DNA from 3 places in the Rhizobium sp. P44RR-XXIV genome. Region 3 is predicted to be linked to each of the others. Evidence: predicted binding sites of a transcription regulator. Region 3 holds the regulator's gene; each other region holds the start of a gene.

Region 1 (5,476 bases), on a different contig from region 3:
CATAATCCTTGGCATGACCCTCATAATTCTTGTGCTGATAGATCAGGTGGACGATATTGACGACGCCGGCATTGGAATAATCGGCAATCATCTCTTCCTCTTCCGGCGACAGCTGGTCTTTCGGGACACGCTTCAGCGCGCCGAGCAGCTTCATCTTCAGCCCGTGGATGCGCTTGAAATTGTCGGTATTCTGCCGGGTGCGGCTCGAATACATGATGTCCTTATGGCGCGACAGCACGTCCGGCATGCTGCGCGGCAGGACGCCGCGGGCGCTGAACAGATCGACCTGGAACACCAGAGAGCTGCGATCCTCCTCCTGATCGAGCAAATATTGCAGCGGGGTATTGGAGACGATGCCGCCATCCCAATAATATTCGCCTTCGATGCGGATGGCCGGCAAGGCGGGCGGCAGCGCGCCGCTTGCCATGATGTGCTCCGGTTCGATACGGATATTGTCGGTATCGAAATAGACGAAATTGCCGGTCCTGACATTGACCGCGCCGACGCTGAAGCGCTTCTTGCCGTCGTTCAGAACGTCGAAATCGATCACCATCTCCAGCGTCTTCTTCAGCTCGGCGGAATCGTAGAAGCTGGTAGCGCCCTCCGCGCCAGCCAGTTCCAGCCAGGGATTGGGGAAGCGCGGCTTGAAGAAGCCGGGCTGACCCATCGTCATGGTCATCCATGAGCTGGTGCGATTGCGGATGTCACGGAAGACGTCGCCTTCCGGCGTGTAGGCCCAGATCTTGCGACCGGAAATGATCTGCCAGAACTGTTCGAGACGCTGCAGGCGGCGGCTCGGCTCATTGCCGGCGATGATGGCTGCATTGATGGCACCGATGGAAACGCCTGAGAGCCATGTGGGCTCGCATCCCGCATCGGCCAGCGCCTGGTAGACACCAGCCTGATAGGCACCAAGCGCGCCACCGCCCTGAAATACCAGGGCGACACGGTCGTATTGCGTAGCAATTTCCTGGATTGTCGGCACTGCGGCTTTGGCTTTTCGTTCGAGCACGGGTTCGTCTCCAGCAAAAGGAAAATAGGGCGCGGTTACCTGCGCTCGGCGAGGTAGTCGTGAACGACTTCGCCAAGCCCAAGCGTCAGATTGGCGGTGAAATGAACGGCCGAAACCACGTCCAGAACCGGCAGCCGCGCGACGTCAGCCATCACATGCGGTCTGAGGTCGAGGGCGGCGGGCGAGGTCCAGGCTTCCTTGATGGTGATATCAGTCAGATAGTAGCGCACCAGCTCGCAGATGCGCGGTGTGGCGTCGACATGCGGTACGATCTTGATCAGGAAATTCGGTTCGGAGAGGGCAGCCATCAGCGGTGCCTGGTCGATCTGCCTGTGCTTGTAGCCCATCGTTGCCGTCGCGCAGAGAACGCTGCCATAATGCAGCGTGCCGACGATGACCTCGCCTTCGTTGACGATCTTCGGATTGGCGAGCTTCTTCGGGAAACCCCAGATTTCACGGCCGCCGGTGATCGGCGCATCGTCGTCGAGATACATGGAGTGGACATAGCCGCCGGCCTCGCCGCGATACTTCACCGGGATGACCTGCCCCGTCTCGGTGTAATCGCCGAAGCCGGTGGAATCGGGCATGCGGATGAATTCGTATTTCACCAGCGGCTCGTCGATTTCGAGCGGCTCGGGCACGACTGCCTCCAGGGCTTCGCGCGTCGTGCGGTAGGTGATGATGATATATTCGCGATCGAAGAACCGATAGGGTCCCGGAGGATAGGAAGGATTGGTCAGCGGCATTGCATAGGCATGCTTGAGAATGTCTTCGACCTTCATCGTATTTTCCGTCTTTGGAGGAAATAGTCCGGCGCCCGCGGCGAAACTTGCACGGTTGCGTGACAGTGAAGTGTCAACCCGCCAGCCGGCGGCACCTGAGACTGGCCAACCGCTGTTATCAAAGCGACATATGACGCTGGCAGTGTGCGCCCATCTCGGCATTTTTCCATTTACTCAACCATGTCATAGAGATTGCGGGAGTAGCATTATGGGTTCGTTGACTTCGAAGAATGCGCTGGTCACCGGTTCGACGAGCGGTATCGGGCTTGCGATCGCGCGCGCTTTTGCCGCCGAAGGCGCGAATGTGACGATCAACGGCCTCGGCGATGCCGATGCGATCGAAAAAGAGCGCGCAGCAATCGAGGCCGATTTCGGTGTGAAATGCCGTTATTCCGGTGCCAATATGATGAATGGCGAGGAAGTAACGTCGATGGTGCGCGAGGCCGAGGAAGCCTTCGGCAGCCTCGACGTCCTCGTCAACAATGCCGGCATCCAGTTCGTCGCTCCGATCGAGGAGTTCCCCGACGACAAATGGGAAGCGATCATCCGCATCAACCTGCTTGCAGCTTTCTACGCGATCAAGGCCGCCATCCCCGGCATGAAGGCCCGCAAATGGGGCCGCATCATCAACACGTCCTCGGCACATGCGCTGGTGGCTTCGCCGTTCAAGTCGGCCTATGTCTCGGCCAAGCACGGCATCACCGGCCTCACCAAGACGATCGCGCTTGAAGCGGCGCGGGATGGCGTCACCGTCAATTCCATCGCACCGGGCTATGTCTGGACCCCGCTCGTCGAAAAGCAGATCCCGGAGACGATGAAGGCACGCAACATGACGGAAGAGCAGGTCAAGCACGACGTACTGCTCGCCGCCCAGCCGACGAAGGAATTCGTGACCGTAGACGAAGTGGCGGCCATCGCCGTGTTTCTATGCGGCGATGCCGCCAAGCAGATCACCGGCACGACGCTTTCCGTCGACGGCGGCTGGACTGCCGAGTAGGATCGCCACTTGAGCCGGCCCACGCCCACATGGCTGTGCCGGCTCCTTGCGGTCGAAATATCTCAGCACCAACATGAAAACAGAGCAGGAGCGCGCAATGACCGACGACACCCAGGACCGGCTGAGCCGCATCAAGGACGAGATTGTCGACAGCTTCGACGAAGAACTCGAGATGCAGCTCGAGGAAGATCGGTTGGATGAACTGGTCGCCGAGGGATTGGGCGACGAAACCGACGCATCGCTCGACCGCAGGGTCTATTTCCGCGAGCTCTTTCGTCTCCAGCATGAACTCGTGCGTCTTCAGGACTGGGTGCAGTACAAGAAGCTCAAGGTCGTCGTGCTGTTTGAGGGCCGCGATTCCGCCGGCAAGGGCGGCGCCATCAAGCGCGTCACCCAGCGCCTCAATCCGCGTGTTTGCCGCGTCGTCGCACTGCCGGCGCCGACGGAGCGCGAGCGTCATCAGTGGTATTTCCAGCGTTATACGGCTCACCTGCCGACCGCAGGTGAAATGGTGCTGTTCGACCGCAGCTGGTACAACCGCGCCGGCGTCGAGCGGGTGATGGGTTTCTGCAGCTCGGAAGAGCTGGAAGAATTCTTCCGCTCCGTACCCGACTTCGAACGCATGCTGGTGCGCTCGGGCATCATTCTCATCAAATACTGGTTCTCGATCACCGACGAAGAGCAGGAGTTCCGCTTCAGCATGCGCATTCAGGATCCGCTGAAGCAGTGGAAACTCTCGCCGATGGACCTTCAGAGCCGCGTTCACTGGGAAGAGTACACCAAGGCGAAGGAAGAGATGCTGGAACGCACTCATATTCCGGAAGCGCCGTGGTGGGTCGTGCATGCCGTCGACAAGAAGAGGGCGCGCCTGAACTGCATCGCGCATCTCCTGACCCAGATCCCCTATGAGAACGTGCCGAAGCCGGAAATCATCCTGCCGGAGCGCATGCGTAACGCCGACTACCACCGCACGCCGGTGCCGCCGGAAATGTACGTGCCGGAAATCTACTGACGAGGAACGATGACGGGTCCGTCTCCGGCGGACCCGTCAGAGCCCGAGGGTCGGCTCACAGTCAGCCCGGGCGGTAGGCCCATTCGGACAGGGCGCCCATGCCTAGCCGCTGCATGACCTCATAGGCGACCCTTCGGTTGAGCGGATTGTGCAGCCTGATCACCTTTGAGCCGAGAAAATCCAACTCGGCATGCTCGAACGGCTTGAGATGCAGCGCATCGCTGACCGCCGCCCGATAGACCTCATGAAAATCTCGCCGGCAGACATAGGTCTTGTACTTCGTCATGCAGAAGGCGGCGAAGGTGTCATTGTTCCTGCGCAGGAAATCCGCGACGCCGATCGTCACCTCCGGCCACGCGGGATTGAACGTATCGTCGAAAGCGATGATGCCGTGGTCGGCCAGCACGCTCTTGGCCAGGCGGCTATCGGCAACGATATGACGAAGCAGATGCCCTCCATCAATGCTGAAAAAGCGAACCTGCCCAACCTTGTCGATGATCGCCTGCGGGTCGAGCATGGTACTGTCGCCGGCTATGACAAGCTCCTCGTCGACGGGAATGCCAAGCGACCGGCCATTATCGAGGAAGCGTTGATATTGCGCGCCGTCCGCTTCGATGTCGAAGAGGTCGATCGCAAGCACATTGTCGTCGGGAGCACTGATCTTGCGCAGCAGAAAATAAGATCGCCCATAATAGACCCCGATCTCGACGAGACCGCCATATAGTTTCTCTTGCCTCTGCTTCTCGATTAACGACAGGAAGACAAGCGCATCCGGCGGATCGATGTAACCATCGATTTTCTGGAGATCGCTAAACATGAATTTTCGAACGCTTGATTTCAAAATGCAAACCTCACTGGTTTTCATTGCGCATTTCGCCGCCGGACGTCCTCGTCGATAGACCTCCGCCGGGTGAGAAATGCACCGCTCTGCTGCCCAGACTGCGCGCGCCGAAAGGTGGCGAGCTCTCGGAACCTGGGGTGAGACTGTGCCAAGACGAGCAGTGGCAGCTAATATTGCGACCTTTCTGTCGTGTTTCGGATAGCCATGCGCAGAGTGGATAATTTCAGCATCCTTCGCCCTTCATATCGACGCCGCTTCATAGACAGTGGCAGGTAGCAAGCCTGTACCCTAAGTGATGTATAATGCGATTCTAAAATTCAATATCATCGGCTGAGGAGACCGTCATGACTGCGCCGCACCCGTCGAAAACCCATATCGGCAATCACGCGCTGCATCCCGAAACGCAAATGCTGAATTACGGCTATGATCCCGAACTCTCGGAGGGTGCGGTCAAGCCTCCTGTTTTCCTGACTTCCACCTTCGTTTTCAAATCGGCCGAGGACGGGCGCGATTTCTTCAACTACATCTCCGGCCGCAACGAGCCGCCGAAGGGCACGGGCGTCGGCCTCGTCTATTCGCGCTTCAACCACCCGAACAGCGAAATCGTCGAGGACCGCCTGGCGGTCTATGAGCGGACGGAAAGCTGCGCGCTGTTTTCCTCCGGCATGTCGGCCATTGCGACGACGCTGCTCGCCTTCGTCCGCCCCGGTGACGCGATATTGCATTCGCAACCGCTCTATGGCGGCACGGAAACGCTGATCGCCAAAACATTCCTCAATCTCGGCGTTTCAGCGGTAAGTTTCGCCGATGGCGTCAGCGAAGCATCTGTCAT
Region 2 (5,476 bases), on a different contig from region 3:
AAGCAAGATGTTTCAAGTCGGTAACTCCTTCTTAGGCACGTCCCTTTCACCGTAAACGCTGCGGGTGCGACAAGGTTCCCCTTTCTGGTTGATCGGGATTCGTCACGACACGCGGTGATGGATGGTCATGCTTGCGATTTCAGGAGTTTAACGCATAAAAAAGGGGGCCGGCAGGGAAAGCCGGCCCCCTTCCTTCTCTGATCGGAGGTCAAATCTGATCAGGTTAGAAGTTGCGTTCGAAACGCAGGATGCCCGAAACGGTGTCGTCGTGGGCGTAGTCGTAGTGAACGTAGGTCAGTTCCGGCTCGACGAGGAGGTTCTTAACCGGGTTGAACTTCAGGTTCGTGGTGGCTTCGAACATCTTCGAGTCGGTGTAAGCGAGCTGGAGGTTCCACTTCAGCTTTTCATTGACCGGAACGCCAACGCCGCCCCAAACTGCCCAGTCACCCCAGCCGCACTTCGATGCGTTGACGGTGCCGTTCGGCGCCGTGCAGGCCGAAACGTCCTGGTTGGTGCCGGCATACTTGTTGAGCTTGTCGCCGTCGGTGTTGTAGCCGCCCATCAAGAAGGCCGTGAATGCGCCGAAGTCAGCGTCTACGCGAGCCTTGATGGCGCCTTCCTTGACGATCGAGTCATAACCGCCAACGACCTTGAAGCCCCATGCACCGGACTTGAAGCCGAGACCGCCAACAACGTCAGGAGCGTAGTGGTTGGTCTTGTCGTCCGTCCAGAAGCTGGCGCCGTAAGATGCCGAGCCGGTCGTAGCAGAGTTGGAATCTTCGAGCGAGATCACAGCCGAGAAGCCGTTGCCGCCGTCATATTCATAGGTCAACTGGTTGAGTTCGTACGGACCGTCATAGATCACGTCGTCGTTGATGACGTCGCCGGCATAACCCATGTACAGGTTGTACTGCGAGTCTTTCTTACCAACCGTGAAGCCGCCGAGGCTGATGTAGGACCACAGCAGGTTGGTGCTGGTGGAGCCGCCGTCATTCCAGTCCCAACGAACGATGGTTTCGGTCTTCAGCGGGCCGTATTCGGTGTCGGTCGCGGTGTCGACGTTCAGCTCAGCACGAGTGTGCCACAGCGTGCCCTGATGGCTGTCACGGTTATAGGCGTTGTACCATTCACCTTCCGTACGAACCTTGCCGCCGATCTTGAGGCAGGTTTCCGTACCCGGGATGAAGAAGTAGCCTGCACCGTAGGCGTCGCAGATGCGAACGTATTCCAGCGGCTCCGGCTCAGCAGCAACGATAGCGTCAGCTGCATGAGCACCGGATACTGCTGCCAGGGCAGCAGCGGAGCCGAGAAGAAGGCTCTTGATGTTCATAATAACTCCAATCTTTCTTGATTGGGCCTGAGATTTCGCGCCGCCGAAGCGGCGTGCCCAACCCCATCCCGTTCATGTTCCCTATCAGTAGGTGCGAAGTAATAAGCCCCGCGAACTATTTCCTGAACCTGCTTCACTGATTTGGCAAGATACTAAGACTGGCGAACTATATGTGCGCTATCCGAAAAAAAAGTTTGTTGCAAAAATGACGCAATTCGCCGACTGAGCCGACTATGTGGCCATTTTGCGCCCAATTGGCGACACCGAAAACAAGGGCTGTCTTTGGGCTGAAGGTCCTGAACGGCGTCGCCGGAACGATGCCGGGGAGGGCGAGTCGGAGATGCGCAGCAATCGCATTGTGTCGTTTGCGTTCCGGATCGATCCGGCATGTGTTCAGGAGTGTTTATATCAGCGGCAACGAGAATGATGGAGCTGCTCTGATCTGCGCATCCGCATATCCGGCGCGAAACGATAGCAGTGCGCCCGATGAGACTACTGGGGGCGTAGTCTCATCGGGCGCGGGACTGTCCGGTTCAGGGGTGGCATCCAAACCGGTAGCAATGAAGCTAACATCTACCGTAGGTGTGTATAACCTACCTGAATGGGCTGGCACGAACGCGGCTCCGTTACGAAACGGAGCTGCGCAATGGATACCGTTTCAAAATGGTTCGAAACGAGTTCGAATCCGTGTCTCACCGGATTGACTCACCACAAGGGAATGACGGCGGCAGTTAACGATGGCTTCCGACGAACGGTCTATCCCCGAACCGCGCGACGCAACGACTTAGGTGGTCACTGCGCTTTCCCATCGCATATGGAGGATCGGGAAGGGACGGCCCTGGTCGTCAAGCTCCGAACGGCCCGTCACCTTGAACCCCAACCTTTCGTAAAAGCCCACCGCCGTCGGATTCTGCTCGTTGACATCGACGGTAACGACGTCTTTTCCTGTTCGGAAACTGTCGAGAAGAAGACGTCCTAAGCCTGCGCCTCTGCTTTCCGCATGAACGAAAAGCGCGTCGATATGGTTTCCGGAAGTTCCCAGGAAGGCGTGGGATGTATCCTCACCATCGACGGCCACTGTGAATTCGGCATTCGGCAGGTAATCCTCCAGCACCATCTTCCCGATCGCCTCCAGATCCAAGTCGCTGAGAAAATGATGGGTGGCTTCGACGGCCGTCCGCCATACCTCATAGTTACGCTCTATGTCGGCCGGTTTGGCTTGCCGCAACTTGAACATGTCAGCCTCTCTCATGTCTTTTTATGACTCTCAGGTGCTCGTTTAGGATCTCCGCCGGAATGCGTAAAGACTGCTTGCGCGTGTGGTTCGTGTCACCGGGCCTTCATAAGGAGCCGCTAGACGGCAACTCATGACCCACGTTTCCGACAAGACCCAGCCCAAAATCGCCAAGTCGATCGTTGACCCTACTGCAAGGATCAGAGACTCGATCATAGGTGATCGTTGCGAGGTTCTCGTAGATACCTCTCTGCATTCTACACAACTCGGCGATTTCTCTTATCTCGGGCCTCGTTGCACGGTTGCCGATGCCGAGATAGGGCGCTTCTGCGCCATTGCCGCCGAGGTGAGAATCGGTGCGCCCAATCATCCGATCGATCGTCCCTCAATGCATCGTTTCACCTATTGCCCGGAATACTATTCGGCAGACGCGACGCGCGATCTCGCTTTCTTTGAAAAACGCCATGCCGACCGTGTGACTATCGGCCACGATGTTTGGATAGGGCATGGCGTGATCGTTCTGCCCGGTGTCACAGTTGGGAATGGAGCGGTACTGGCGGCCGGAGCCGTCGTTACCAAGGACGTCTCGCCCTATACGATCGTTGGAGGCGTCCCGGCTCGCTTGATCCGTGAGCGATTCAGTGCGTCCGTCGCGGCGAAGCTGAATGATATTGCGTGGTGGGATTGGCCGTTCGAAACCATAATGGAGCGTCTTGAAGACTTCCAATCCACCAACATCGAATCCTTCTGCGATCGCTGGTCGAAAATCGGCTGATCACCGAGATTGCGATCATGATTTCAAGATCTTTCGGAAGCCGTCGGCTCCAGCGACAAATCGGCCGCTATGTTAGATGCCCCCAAGTCGAGCGACATTCTCCGAATGTATAGAGCGAACAAATTGGCAAGTCTGAAAATACCGAGAAAATTCACTTACTTACGCAAGTATAGAGGGAGAGGAGAATCGGAGAAATCGCCAAAAGTGGTGGGAGACGAATGGAGGCTTCACTACTACGGACGAATTCATCGTAGTTCGCCGGCACAAAAAATGAGTAGATCAAGCAGATCCGCAAGGTCGTCTCTGTCGTCAAAATCGAGGCGTGCCTAGGTGCGATCATGCGTAATGCAGTCTCTAAACTGAAACAGCCGGCCACGCCAAAGTATTTGGAGGTAACGGAATGGGTCGTAGGTGGAATTTCGTAACGCACAACCATCCGATGGGATGTATAGCCAGGTACTGACTATATCACCATGGCGAGAAGCGGGTTATTCGCGCGCGCCGCGACCACATTATTATTCGGCAAACAGGCGGAAGCCGAATGCGTGGGCAAGTTCGTCCTTCTGGTTAGGCAATTCGTCAATGGAGCCGGATAGCGGAGAGCTTGTCGGCGCTATATAAAATACCGGCAACAATCCGCCCTATTGGACAACGACATGCAAAACGGAAGCTTCGAAGAGCTCTGCGACATACTGGTGAGATGACATGGCGGTCGGGCAAAAGGCTAAGTTGAGGGCGAGCATCGTAGCCTACGCAAACAAGCGATCCTATTTCGCGCCGGCCACATCGAGGGTCGAAAACACTCAAATATGAAACTCGAGCGCTCCGGTCCGTGTTTCGTGGCACTTATCCAGCTCAAATCGAGCTAACTGGGCGCAGTCGACGTTGGCGCAATGCTCTTGCTCCATCTCGACCCGAACGTTGATCGAGACCACCAACCGCAGGCCCTGTCGAACCGCTTCCGCAGAGACTTGGCTCAGGGTAGGAATTCCACCCAAACATTTGTCCATCATCTCCTCGACAAGCCGCTCGAACGCCATGTCACCTTTCACTTCCAAATTGCTGTTCCTCGTCTTTAGTTTCGGCAGAAAATTCGGATTGCGAATTGCTATAGCCAATCCGACGGCATGGAGACCGAAGGACCGCGTCACCCAGTACTACCCCGACAGCGCTTTTGCCAAGGCTGTAATGTGGCAACGCCTCGGCTTTTTGCTTCGCCGACAGGCAACGAGATCTGGGATCGTGGTGTGTTACCCGCAAAAGGATAGCTGCGTAGGCTTTTGCGAACCATTTAAATCAGATCGGGAAGCGGTGACACCTATCCGTTGGCGTTACTACGTCGTTTCTCGATATTCTTTCGTTTCAAGAAGAACACGATGGCGGCGTATGTGCACAAGGCAGTAAGACAAACATGAGTCGGGCGCCAAATTAACCTGCAACGCAATTGAGAATTGGCGATGCAACAAGCCGATACATCAAACAAACTCGACACTTTTGGAACTTCAAGACGGCCTGTCGTCGGAATTTCGCCCACGTCGCCCAAAGGGTCAATCGTTGCTGGATCGCTTCAAAGTTTTCGAGACCACCACGAACCGGTTGATATTCTTATGGCAGCAGTATCGGGTGACTACGTCGCCAAGAGGAACAAGACCGGCACCCTTGCTATCGGCTCGGCGGGTCTGGGCAGATGCAGTATCTCTAATGTTTAGCTTTGTTCATGCGGACTTAGAAAAGCAAGCGCAGAAAGGTTGCGATTGCAGCTGCTTTGATCAACTGTTGGCCGGGCCGCTATACAGTCCGGCCCTCTCAATGAGGCTTTATCAGGCGGCAAAAGCACCATGCCGGCGCCTATATGTTCATTTGATATCAGTAAGCTTCTATCAGCTAAAAGATTGTCAATCTCAGATGAGAATATAGCCTATTCACTGCTTCAGTAGCTGAGGTTTTGCCTGCATCAAGCACTATGTCTGGACAATCCGGTATTTCGAATGCGCTATCTATACCTGTGAAGTTTTTGATCTCGCCGGCACGCGCCCGGTCGTAAAGGCCCTTCGCGTCACGCGCTTCGCAGATTTCTAGCGATGTACTTACATAGGTCTCGATAAAAATCACGTCACCTGCGATTTCTCGTGCTAAT
Region 3 (5,476 bases):
ATTGACCGCCACGCCGGCTGCAAAATCGAGATAGCGTTCACCGCTTTCAGTGATCAACCATACGCCTTCGCCTCGCTCGAACCGCAGCGGAGCTCGCATGTAGGTATCATAAAGCGGCGCGGTCTCGGCCATGGCCATATCTCCTCGATCACAACTTTAAGGACCAATCGCTTCGTTTTTACGAAAGGGGTCCGAAAAAATCAAAAATGCCGCCTTGCGGCGGCCCGGTCACTATTGTTGTTTTGCACCGCGATGTCAACAAAACTGGCGCTTTAGCAGGTGCGAGAAAGTGCTTGCGCGCAAAAGGGATACGTTCGGCGCCGCATATTGCAGAAATGCCACGCCCGGACAGCAAGTTGGGGAAAACCTCGAAATCGATTCCTCAAGATTCCCGCGACTCTTGTCACGGAGTCTGCCTCACACTAGGTTAAAAACCAATTGCTAGACTGCATGCGGCGGAACTAGTCACCACAATTTTAGAGCGTTTCGTGCCTCGATCCCCATGCGAGGCAATGGTGAGGGATTCTGCCATCGGAAACGCGACAGCGGAGACAGGGCATGAATTGGACAGACGAACGCGTCGAGAAGCTGAAAAAGCTATGGTCCGAAGGGTTGAGCGCCAGCCAGATCGCGGCACAGCTCGGTGGCGTCAGCCGTAACGCCGTTATCGGCAAGGTGCATCGCTTGAACCTTCCCGGCCGAGCGAAGGCTGGCGGTACGACGGCGGCGGCTCGCACGCCGAAGCGCAGCGCCACGGCGCCGCGGGCTTCGAACTATCAGGCGCGCGTCGCAACCCGCACGGTTACCCGCCAGCAGGGCGCAACCATGCTGAAGGAAGAGGTCGAGATCGATACGGTCAACGAGATCCAGTATCGCCCGGCTGCCAATGTGGTCGTTCCAATCTCCCGGCGCCTCGGCCTGACGGAGCTGACGGAGCGCACCTGCAAGTGGCCGGTCGGCGATCCCCTGAAGGACGATTTCCACTTCTGCGGCAACGAGAGCCCGGATTCATCGCCCTACTGCACCTACCATCAGCGCCTGGCCTACCAGCCGGTGCATGAACGGCGCAGGCCAGCTCAGCGCGCGGCTGAGACACTTCATCACTGAGATAAAGAAACGGGCCCTTTGGGGCCCGTTTTCTGTTTCCGCCGCGACTGCATAATTCCTTAAATCGGAACCGATTTGAGGGAAAATTATGCAGAATTCTAAGATATTACAGCGACCTTAACGCGTCTTGAAAGACGCGTGGCGCTGTAATGTTGAGTGCCTGATCGGGTATTCCCGCTCAGGCCTCCATGGAGTAGCCCGCGCCGCGAACGGTGCGGATGACATCCTGCATATTGGAGAAGTTGAGCGCCTTGCGCAGGCGACCGACATGCACGTCGACCGTGCGTTCGTCGACATAGATATCATGCCCCCACACGCCGTCGAGCAGTTGCGAGCGCGAGAAGACGCGGCCCGGCGAGGACATCAGGAATTCCAGAAGACGGAATTCGGTCGGTCCCAGCCGCACTTCGCGGCTCTTGCGGTGAACGCGGTGCGTCTCGCGGTCCAGCTCGATATCGCCACAACGCAACACCGTGGAGAGAACCTCCGGACGGGCGCGCCGCAGCATCGCCTTGACGCGAGCCATCAGCTCGGGTGTCGAGAACGGCTTGACGACGTAATCGTCCGCGCCAGTGGAAAGACCGCGCACGCGCTCGCTTTCCTCGCCGCGGGCCGTCAGCATGATGATCGGCAGGCGCTCCGTCTCCGGCCGCATGCGCAGCCGGCGGCAGAGCTCGATGCCGGATACACCGGGGAGCATCCAGTCGAGGATCAGAAGATCGGGAATGCGCTCCTGGAGACGCAACTCGGCTTCATCGCCTCTGAGGATCGTGTCGACCTCGAAGCCTTCGGCCTCGAGATTGTAGCGCAGCAGAACGCTGAGCGCTTCCTCGTCTTCTACAACAGCAACTCTCGGAACCATGCGCCTATGGTCTCCTTTCTTCGCTTTCGGATTATTCCGTCACTGCGCCGACGGTATTGGCGGTATCGTCCTTCGGGCGCTCGCCTTCGGGCTGAGCACCCGTCGCCATGTAATAGATCGTCTCGGCGATGTTGGTGGCATGGTCGCCGATGCGCTCGATGTTCTTGGCGCAGAAGAGAAGATGCGTGCAGGTGGTGATGTTGCGCGGATCTTCCATCATGTAGGTCAGCATCTCGCGGAAGAGCGAGGTGTACATCGCGTCGATTTCCTCGTCGCGTTCGCGGATCGACACGGCCTTGTCCGGCGAGCGTGTGGCGTAGACGTCGAGGACTTCCTTGAGCTGGCTAAGCGCCAATTCGGAAAGGTGCTCGATGCCACGAGCCAGGCGACGCGGAACGCCCGTACCCTGCACGGCGATGACGCGCTTGGCGGTGTTCTTGCCGAGGTCGCCGACGCGCTCCAGATCGGAAGCGATACGGATCGAACCCATGATCTCGCGCAGGTCGGCAGCCATCGGCTGACGACGGGCGATGGTGACGATGGCCTTGTCGCCGACTTCCCGCTCGGCATGATCGAGGATGACGTCGTCGGAGATGACCTTCTGCGCAAGACCAGTGTCGCTCTGGACCAGCGCCCGAACGCTGTCGCTGACCATTTGCTCGGCCAGGCCGCCCATTTCCGCAATACGGCGCGTCAGGAACTTCAGGTCTTCGTCATAGGCAGAGAGAATGTGAGTGGAGACCATTTTTCTATCCTCAAGGTGAACTGTGTGAAAGGAGCCGCGCGCACGGCATCATCAACCAAAACGGCCCATGATGTAATCCTGCGTGCGGAAATCGTCGGGATTGGTGAACATCTTATCGGTATCGTTCTCCTCGACCAGATGGCCGAGATGAAACATTGCGGTACGTTGCGACACGCGGGCTGCCTGCTGCATGGAATGCGTGACGATGACGATGGTGAAGTTTTCGCGCAGCTCGTGGATCAGATCCTCGACCTTGGCGGTGGCAATGGGATCGAGCGCCGAACAGGGCTCGTCCATCAGAATGACCTCCGGGCTGACCGCGACGGCACGGGCGATGCACAGGCGCTGCTGCTGACCGCCCGAGAGGCTCGTGCCGGCATCATGCAGCCGATCCTTCACCTCACCCCACAGACCGGCCTTCTGCAGGCTGGTTTCGACGATATGCTCGAGATCAGCTTTCGAGCGATGCAGACCATGGATGCGAGGGCCATAGGCTACGTTCTCATAGATCGACTTCGGGAACGGATTGGGCTTCTGGAAGACCATGCCGACCCGCGCGCGCAGCTCCACAACATCAATGTTGTTGTCGTAGACATCCTGATCGTCGAGCGTGATCTTGCCGGTGACGCGGCAGGTCTCGATCGTATCGTTCATGCGATTGAGGCAACGCAGGAAGGTGGATTTGCCGCAGCCCGAAGGACCGATCAACGCCGTAACCGTATTGGCACGGATGTTCAGGTTGACGTCGAAGAGCGCACGCTTGTCGCCGTAGAAGACGGACACGTCCTGGCCGATCATCTTGTAGGGGATCGTCGTCATCTTCCTGGCCAATGCTCTTTCACTTGCGGCTTCCGTCATCATGTTCATTCGATCGCCCTCCCCTACCAGCGCCGTTCGAAGCGGCGGCGCAGCAGGATCACGCCGATATTCATCGCAACGAGGAAGAAGAGCAGGACGATGATCGCCCCGGAGGTTCGTTCGACGAACGCCCGTTCGGCTTCACTCGCCCACATGTAGATTTGCACCGGCAGCGCCGTCGAAGGATCGAGCGGCGATGCCGGGTAGTTGGCAACGAAGGCGACCATGCCGATCAGGAGCAGCGGCGCCGTCTCGCCGAGTGCATGCGCCAGTCCGAGGATGGTGCCCGTCAATATGCCGGGCATGGCGAGCGGCAGGACGTGATGGAAGACCATCTGCATGCGCGAGGCACCGAGGCCAAGCGCTGCGCTGCGGATCGAGGGCGGCACCGCTCGCAATGCCGAACGTGTGGCGATGATGATCATCGGCAACGTCATCAGGCTCAGCACCAGGCCGCCAACCAGCGAGGCCGAGCGCGGCAGGCCCATCATGTTGATGAAGACCGAAAGCCCGAGCAATCCGTAAACGATCGAGGGCACGGCCGCCAGATTGTTGATGTTGACCTCAATGAGGTCCGTCAGCCGGTTCTTCGGCGCGAATTCCTCCAGATAGATCGACGCAGCGACGCCAACGGGAAGCGCCAGAACCAGCACCGTCAGCATCAGATAGAGTGAGCCGATCAGTGCGACGCCGAGTCCGGCAGCCTCAGGGCGGCTTGAGTTGCCCGACACAAACAGGCCGCTGTTGAAGGCTTCGTGCAGAGCGCCGCTCGCAGTCAGCTGCTTCATCCAGCCGAGCTGCCGGTCCGACACCTTGCGATCCTTCTCATCAACCGTCAGGTCGATCTGTCCCTTGTTGGCGGAATCGATGTTGGCGCTCGCGAGGACGGTGAGGTTTTGCGTCGTCCCCACGATCGACGGATTGGCGGTCACCTTGTCACGCAGCACGATCCTGGCGCCATCCGACACCATGGCGGTTGCCTCGCGCACGAGCGCACGGTTGGAAGGGTCGATATCAAGCGCTTTTACCAGGGCATCGCGGATCAGGACCGGATAGTTGGCGACCATCAGCACCTTCGGGTCGCTGGCGCGCTTGCCCGTGGGGTCGATGACCTTCTCGGTGAACTCGATCGGCAAGGTGATCGACGTCTGCACGAAGGCCGTATAGCCGTTTCGAACCACGGTCGACACAAGCGCCAAAAGGAAGACGAGGCCGAAGACGACAGCAGCGAGGCCATAGGCACGAAAGCGGCGTTCGGCGGCATAACGGCGCCTGATGCCGATATCGCGTCGCACAGGCGCGCCGGGCGCCAGTCCACGCGGAATAGTCTGTGACGAGGAGGATACGACGCCGCTCATTCGTACTGCTCCCTGTAGCGGCGGACGATGTAGAGCGCGTAGACGTTCAGGCAGAGGGTCAGGCAGAACAGCGTTATGCCGAGCGCGAAGGCGACCAGGGTCTGCGGCGAGGTGAACTCCAGATCGCCGGTCAGCTGATTGACGATCTTCACTGTCACCGTCGTCATGGGCTCGAAGGGATCGAGCTGCATGCGGGCGGCAACGCCTGCCGCCAGCACGACGATCATCGTTTCGCCAACCGCCCGTGATGCCGTCATCAGCAGCGCACCGACGATGCCCGGAAGTGCCGCCGGCAACAGGACGCGTTTCACCGTCTCGGATCGCGTGGCGCCCAGACCGAGCGAACCGTCACGCAGCGAGCGCGGCACGGCCATGATGATATCGTCCGACAGCGAGGAGACGTAAGGGATCAGCATGACACCCATGACGAAGCCGGCGGTCAGCACGCTCTGCGCCTCAATGAAGCTTCGATAGCTTCCCGTCATCAGACCATTGATCTCGGCCGAGATGTCCCTGAGGAAAGGCCCGACCGTGACGAGGGCAAAA

The links. Region 3 encodes PhoB, which activates phosphate uptake and scavenging genes when phosphate is short. Its sites were predicted from a motif close to TGTCATNNANCTGTCAT; they were not measured.
Region 1: the regulator PhoB is predicted to act here: its motif matches at 1,908-1,924, upstream of BSK43_RS33620 (acetoacetate decarboxylase).
Region 2: the regulator PhoB is predicted to act here: its motif matches at 2,658-2,674, upstream of BSK43_RS22515 (DapH/DapD/GlmU-related protein).

The regions. Positions count from the first base shown of each region.
Region 1 covers NZ_MPVZ02000029.1:1,670,102-1,675,577, reverse strand. The annotation lists gene BSK43_RS33625 (patatin-like phospholipase family protein) at 1-1,012, opposite strand, end outside; gene BSK43_RS33620 (acetoacetate decarboxylase) at 1,048-1,794, opposite strand; gene BSK43_RS33615 (3-hydroxybutyrate dehydrogenase) at 2,003-2,791, shown strand; gene ppk2 (polyphosphate kinase 2) at 2,889-3,803, shown strand; gene BSK43_RS33605 (class I SAM-dependent methyltransferase) at 3,865-4,644, opposite strand; gene BSK43_RS33600 (cystathionine gamma-synthase family protein) at 4,989-5,476, shown strand, end outside.
Region 2 covers NZ_MPVZ02000028.1:1,100,417-1,105,892, reverse strand. The annotation lists gene BSK43_RS22525 (porin) at 224-1,330, opposite strand; gene BSK43_RS22520 (acetyltransferase) at 2,115-2,567, opposite strand; gene BSK43_RS22515 (DapH/DapD/GlmU-related protein) at 2,698-3,339, shown strand; gene BSK43_RS22510 (hypothetical protein) at 4,143-4,397, opposite strand; partial or broken gene cysC (adenylyl-sulfate kinase) at 5,224-5,476, opposite strand, start outside.
Region 3 covers NZ_MPVZ02000025.1:289,117-294,592, forward strand. The annotation lists gene BSK43_RS06730 (aspartate aminotransferase family protein) at 1-132, opposite strand, end outside; gene BSK43_RS06740 (GcrA family cell cycle regulator) at 559-1,107, shown strand; gene phoB (phosphate regulon transcriptional regulator PhoB) at 1,286-1,969, opposite strand; gene phoU (phosphate signaling complex protein PhoU) at 2,001-2,714, opposite strand; gene pstB (phosphate ABC transporter ATP-binding protein PstB) at 2,766-3,581, opposite strand; gene pstA (phosphate ABC transporter permease PstA) at 3,596-4,930, opposite strand; gene pstC (phosphate ABC transporter permease subunit PstC) at 4,927-5,476, opposite strand, start outside.